DNA from 2 places in the Flavobacterium pygoscelis genome. Region 1 is predicted to be linked to the other one. Evidence: riboswitches for the same ligand, from Rfam matches in the RefSeq annotation. Region 1 holds a riboswitch; the other holds the start of a gene.

Region 1 (3,556 bases):
ATTGGGATTGCGTTTAGGTGAAGGCACTGGTTGTGCTATTGCATTTCCAATTATCCAGTCGGCGATCGCTTTTTTGAATGAAATGGCTAGTTTTGAAATTGCTGGAGTGAATAACAAATAATTTTAGGATAAGATGAAATTTGGTCAAAGCTATATTAAAAAATAAATTAAGAGTCGTCCCAATAAATCTGGAGGTAAATTAAAAATAATAAAACTGCTAACATCTTTATATGTTGCATTATAAATAGAAAATTTAATTGGCATTAGCCAAAAAGCAAAGAGATTTTTATACTAATATGAAAAAAGAGATACACATATTTTTTACAGCATTGATGTTTTACACCCGAATTCCTTGCCCCAAAAACATAGATCATAATCCAGATTATTTAAACAAAGCTTCTCGCTATTTTCCTATTATTGGATGGATTGTTGGCGCTGTGGCATTTGGTGTTTTTAGCTTGTTTAATTATTTAATGACTGTAGAAATAGCGGTGATTTTTTCTATGATTGCCTCTATTTTAGTTACAGGTGCTTTTCATGAAGACGGTTTTGCTGATGTTTGCGATGGTTTTGGTGGCGGATGGACTAAAGAAAAGATACTCTTAATCATGAAAGACAGCGCCATTGGGGCTTATGGAGCGATTGGGATAGTTTTATTGTTTTTACTCAAGTTTAAAACTTTGTCTGAAATAGTTTCTTCTTCAGAGTTCTTCAAAACTAAATATCAAATCCTAATTCTGTTACTTTTTGTTTCGGCTCATTCTTTGAGTAGATTAGCAGCAATTTCTATTGTTTTTACTCATGAATATTCGCGAGAGGATGCTACAAGTAAAAGCAAACCTATAGCACAAAATTATACTTGGCGTGAAGTGGCAGGTGCTTTCTTTTTTGGTTTATTACCACTTATTCTATTAGCTTATTTTCAATGGCAATTCTTATTGGTTTTAGTTCCTATTTTCATCACTCGTTTTTTCATGGCGCGTTATTTTCAGAAATGGATTGATGGCTATACAGGAGATTGTCTTGGAGCTACCCAACAAGTTTGTGAAGTAGTATTTTATATTTCAATTATTGTCTTATGGAAGTTTATTTAGTACGCCACACCGAAACGGTTTGTGAAAAAGGAATCTGTTATGGGCAATCCGATGTTCATATTTTAGAACCGTATTTAGAATTATTCGAATCAATAAAAAATCAAATTCCAGCCGGTGCAGTTGTCTATTCTAGTCCGCTGTTTCGTTGTACGGAATTGGCTAAATACCTTTCGAATGTTATAATTACAGATGATCGATTGATGGAAATGAATTTTGGGGATTGGGAAATGAAAAATTGGGATGCTATTCCTCCAGATGATTTTGCACCCTGGATGAACGATTTTGTCAATGTAGCTGTTCCAAACGGAGAATCTTTTGTGGATTTATACAATCGGGTAAATGATTTTTTAGAAAATGAACTTCAAAGAAAATACAATGCACCAGTTGTTATTGTTGCCCATGCGGGTGTTATTAGAAGTATTCTTTGTAAAATAGCTAGTTTACCACTAAAAGAGGCGTTTAATAACAAAGTTGGTTTTGGTGATGTGATAAAAATTGAATTGTAATTTACTAAAAATCAGTGCGTAACGATATATTTTTTAGTTTCATTTAAATAACCAGTCAATAGTTTCTACAAATTTGTTTTAAAACTGAATTAAATTTTACCTTTGCTGCCGTATTAAGGTTGTGTATTTGCTTTTTGTGAAACACATTAAAAGGGAATCAAGTGATTGAAGATTAGCGATTTTAGATTTCAGAATTATTCTGTAATCAAAAAATTGTAATCAAAAAATAAAAATCTTGAGCTGTTCCCGCAACTGTAAGCTATAAAGCTTGTTGTTAGCTACAAACCACTGTTCGCTTGTGCGAATGGGAAGGTAAACAACAAGACGCAAGCCAGGAGACCTGCCTTTTTTCATAACTAATATCGAACTTTCGGGAAAAAGGTTTAGGAATTATGGCAACTAAAAAATTTCGTTTACTTTCTATTATATTGTTAAGCCAATTCCTTTTGGCTCAAAATAAAACGGCAATACCTCTCAACGAAGTAGTGGTTTCTGATACGCAACTTAAAAACTTTTCAAGTTCCCAGTCCGTTTTAAAATTGAACGATTCTATTATTAGTAAAAATCAATCTTCATTAACCTCTCTTTTAAATTATAATTCAGTTATTTATTTCAAAGAAAATGGTTTAGGAATGGTTTCATCGCCATCTTTTCGAGGAACAACTGCGCAACAAACTGCCGTGGTCTGGAATGGTATTAATATTAATTCTCAGTTATTAGGGCAAACAGATTTTAACACTGTGTCTACAAGAGGCTATAATTCAATTGATGTAAAAGCGGGCGGAGGGAGTGTTGTTTATGGCAGTGGTGCAATAGGAGGCACAATTCACTTAAATAATGATTTGAAATTTAGAAACACTTTCGAAAATAACTTAGAAGTATATTATGGTGATTTTAATACACTAAGCACTATTTATGCGGTTACCGCAGCAACAAACCAATGGAGTACCAATGCTAGTTTTACCAGAAATAGTTCTGATAATGATTATAAATTTATTGGAAAACAAGGTAAAAACAGTAACGGAGAGTTCTATAATACTAATTTTAGTACTGCCATTGGTTATAAGTTGGATGCTAAAAATACCATTAAATTGTACAGTGAGAGTTATGATGGGGAACGTCATTTTTCTATAACCTCACCAAATGCTACTAAAACAAAATACCAAGATTTTAATACCAGAAATTTATTGGCGTGGACTAGTATTTTTGGCAAATCAGTTTCTAATATGAAACTCGCCTACATTACAGAGCATTATAAGTATTTTGATGATATCGAAGAGGAAGACTTTACTTCCGGAGGAGTAAAAAGTTTTATTGCAAAATATGATTTTGTATATGCATTTTCTTCTAAAATAAATCTGAATACGCTATTCGATTACAATAAAAGTAACGCATTTGGATCTGGAGTCGGTAATAATAGTAGACAAGTAGGAGGTATTAGTGTTTTAATGAAACAATATATTACTGAGAAATGGAATTATGAATTGAGTGCTCGAAAAGAGATTTCGGATGTTTATAAAAGTCCTTTGCTATTTTCAGCGGGTACAACTATCGATTTCTCTTCTCTTTACCAGTTTAAGTTTAATATTTCTCGCAATTTTAGGGTGCCTACTTTTAATGACTTTTATTGGGAAACGGGTGGTAATCTTGATTTAAAGCCGGAGAATTCCTATCAGTTAGAATTGGGTAATAATTTTAGATACAAAGATTTTAATGTAAGTGCTACTTTTTACGCTTCAAAAATTACGGACATGATTCGCTGGTTGCCCACTAACACCGGAAACTGGTCTCCTTTTAATACCGATAATGTTTCTATTTATGGATTTGAAACTTTGGGATCCTGGAAAAAGAACTTCAATAGTCACAACTTTGGGATTAACGCAACTTATTCTTACACTGTTTCGTTAGATGATAAAAATAACAATCAACTTTTTTATGTTCCCTATCATAAAGCAA
Region 2 (3,556 bases), on a different contig from region 1:
CTTTCCTAATTAATTTGCTGTAGTATCTACACTTGTAGTGTTTTCGATCACTGTTGTGTTTTGAACCTGAGTTCCATTATCTTTCAAAAAGATGAAATATACAAGCGCTGCTATTAACACTATTGCTATAACCCACGGCCATATCGGCTTCTTTTTCTCAATTTTAATTTCTGCCATAACTAATTTTTTATAATTATTAATATTCAACTTTTATTTAAACTAAAGGTACAAATGAGTATGAATTACTAAGTATTTAATTTCAACTATAAATTACATAATTCCCAGCAACCTAAAAATTAACTATTTAATATATTTTTGGAAAATTAAAGGTGAGAATCAAAAATTATCATCAAAGTTATTTTAATCTTAAACAAAGATTGAAATTAAAAACCCATATAAAATAACATACCAACTATGAGTTTACAAGGTTGAATTACAAAAAAATAGCCACAGATTAAATTAATTTTCACAGATTAAATCTTTTTAATCATATTAAGCTGCGGCTAAAAATTTTAAACCCAAAGAAAGATGCACTTAAAGCACATCGTTTTAAACTCAATTTATTGCCTATAAACACTCTTAAATCAATCAATTTTTATTCACCAAATAAAATTATGCGCACAAAATCAAAAGATTCTCGTAAAGCAATTCATAGGAACTTTTTTAAAACAACAGAAATAAACAAGTCGTAAAAGTTATTTAAATCGAAATCTCTTTTACTTTTACCAAATGTTAGAAATTCTTTACCAAGACGAATATATTATAGCCATTAATAAACCCAGTGGATTGCTGGTTCACAAATCATTTTATGCACGCGATGCTAAAGTGTACGCCATTCAAGAATTGAGAAATCAAATTGGAGGGCAACACGTATATCCTATTCATCGTTTAGACCGCAAAACATCTGGTGTCTTGTTATTTGCTTTAGATAAAGAGGTTTTAAAAATTATGAATGATAGTTTTGCCACGCGTGAAGTCGAAAAAAAATATTTAGCCATTTTACGCGGTTGGTCACCTGAAGAACTAACAATTGATTATGACTTAACCAACGACGATGACATTACACAAAATGCAGTAACCTACTTTCATCGTTTACAAAATACTGAAATTGCTTTAGAATTTAATAACAAACCAACTTCACGCTATTGTTTGGTAGAAGCGATTCCAGAAACGGGACGCATGCATCAATTGCGAAAACATTTCAAGCATATTTTTCATCCCATTTTAGGAAGTCGTCCTCATGGTTGTAACAAACAGAATAAATTATGGTTGGAGAATTATGAATTAAAAGGAATGATGCTTCATGCACATCAGTTAATTTTTAATCATCCTATAAAAAACGAACAAATTATCTTGAATGCCAAGATTAATGAAGAGTTTAGTAGAGTAGGAACCATTTTAAATCTAGATTTAAGTCAGTATCAATAGAATCATAATTTTTAGGTGTTTTTCATATTGTATTGTTTAAAACTCACGCCAAAATACTAATATTACTGAAAATTGATTCAATATCTATTCCCCAAAAATTAAAAAAAGTAACTTATAAATAGTGTCTTTTTTATTCCATGCAATTCCTCAAAATAATCTGCATTATTACATTTTTCTAAAAAATATACAGAAGAGAACAACAATCATTATTTAATTTAAAACGAAACAGCCTGATAAGTAAGAAAAGTTTATCTACTTTTGCCTTCGCAATGGTTTACCTATACTTTTCGGTATAGCTAACTAAGAGGGAATCAGGTGTAAATCCTGAACAAGCCCGTTACTGTAAGTTCCATGCAACATTTTGACAGATTTCTTTTAATAGTAAATCTTAACTTTTGCCACTGTTTTATCTGCATGATATAATGGGAAGGCGGTTCAAAATGGGAACAAGTCAGGAGACCTACCACTGTAAATAAATTGAAGCTTTCGCGGACCAGAGCTTTCAAACACAAAAATTCAGAATCATATTTGATTTTAATGAATTCAATTACATCTATTTTTTTTAAATAGCCACATTGTTATGCACTTATGTAAATTAAGATTGTATCGTCTGTTACATGGTGGATTATTGTTGTTCGTATGGATTATATTTTCTAATCCAGTCCTTGCACAAAATAATCTTCCTGTACCTAAAAAAGAATCTGATTCTTTAAAACCACATCCTTTGAGTGAGGTGATACTGTATTTAAATAAGCGAGAATTTAAAATCGAATCGCCTATGCCAGTTCAAATTTTATCCGGCAAGCAATTAGAAAAACTAAATAGCCTTTCTGTTGCTGATGCTATTCGATATTTTTCCGGTGTTCAACTTAAAGATTATGGCGGTATTGGCGGATTAAAAACAATCAATGTTCGCAGTTTAGGGAGTGCACATACGGCGGTTTTTTATGATGGAATGACAGTAGGTAATGCGCAAAACGGACAAGTAGATTTGGGCAAATATTCCCTTGATAATATAGAAGCCATAGAATTATATAACGGACAAAAATCCTCTATTTTTCAACCAGCGAGAGGTTTTTTTGCCTCTAACACACTCTTTCTTAGATCGAAAACACCAGAATTTAAAAAGGATAAAAATACAAATGTGCGTACTGCATTAAAAACAGGCTCGTTTGGACTTTTTAACCCTTCTGTACTGCTAGAACAAAAGCTTTCTCAAAAAACCTCTTTTACTACGAGTGTAGAATGGACAAAAGCAGATGGACATTATAAATACCGTTATCAAAAAAAAGCCGGTTATGACACAACAGCTGTAAGACAAAATGGCGACGTTGCAGCCTTTAGGGGGGAAATTTCATTCAACTCAAAGATTAGCGAAACAGCAAAAGCAAGCTTGAAAGCCTACTTTTATAACTCAGAACGAGGATTACCTGGGGCGATTGTAGCTAATAACTACGACCATATTCAGAGACAATGGGATAGTAATTTTTTTATTCATGGCTCTTATCAAAACTCATTTTCGGATGCATATGATTTACTAGCCAATGTGAAATTTAGCAAAGACTTTAGTCGTTATCTGGATCCAGACTACAAAACGCTAGAAGGTGCTTTAGACAACAAATACTATCAAAATGAATTTTATGCCTCAATTGTAAATCTGTACAAGATAAATAAATGGTGGAAAATAGCGCTAGCAACTGATTTTTCAATTAACACTTTAGAGGCTAATTTATATCGTTTCCCCTATCCTACCCGATATTCCTATCTCGGTGCTTTATCCAGTGAGATGCATTGGAATCGTCTAGACATTCAAGCCAGTCTTTTGGATGCTTATGTAGATGAGCAAGTCAAATATTATCAACAAGGAAAAAATCAGAATGTATTTTGTCCGGTACTCTCCGCTTCCTATCAACCCTTAGAAAATAAGAATTTCAGAGTGCGTGCTTTTTATAAGGAATCTTTTAGAATGCCAACTTTCAATGACTTGTATTATACTTTCATTGGTAACAGTTCCTTGAAACCAGAATTCACAACACAGTATAATTTTGGAACCACTTATTTGCTTGAGCCTAGAAAATTTTTACAAACTGCCTCTTTTCAAGCTGATGTTTATTACAATCGTGTAAAG

Evidence for each region. Region 1 has a riboswitch for cobalamin ahead of MW871_RS04585 (TonB-dependent receptor plug domain-containing protein). Riboswitches for the same ligand answer to the same signal wherever they lie in the genome.
Region 2: another riboswitch for cobalamin. It lies ahead of MW871_RS08835 (TonB-dependent receptor plug domain-containing protein); the one in region 1 lies ahead of MW871_RS04585 (TonB-dependent receptor plug domain-containing protein).

The regions. Positions count from the first base shown of each region.
Region 1 is NZ_JALNUB010000003.1:28,116-31,671, reverse strand. Features, by position in the region: gene cobT (nicotinate-nucleotide--dimethylbenzimidazole phosphoribosyltransferase) at 1-121, shown strand, start outside; gene MW871_RS04595 (adenosylcobinamide-GDP ribazoletransferase) at 297-1,094, shown strand; gene cobC (alpha-ribazole phosphatase) at 1,079-1,600, shown strand; cobalamin riboswitch at 1,700-1,962, shown strand; gene MW871_RS04585 (TonB-dependent receptor plug domain-containing protein) at 1,993-3,556, shown strand, end outside.
Region 2 is NZ_JALNUB010000005.1:5,096-8,651, forward strand. Features, by position in the region: gene MW871_RS08825 (hypothetical protein) at 10-177, opposite strand; gene MW871_RS08830 (pseudouridine synthase) at 730-1,428, shown strand; cobalamin riboswitch at 1,682-1,910, shown strand; gene MW871_RS08835 (TonB-dependent receptor plug domain-containing protein) at 2,009-3,556, shown strand, end outside.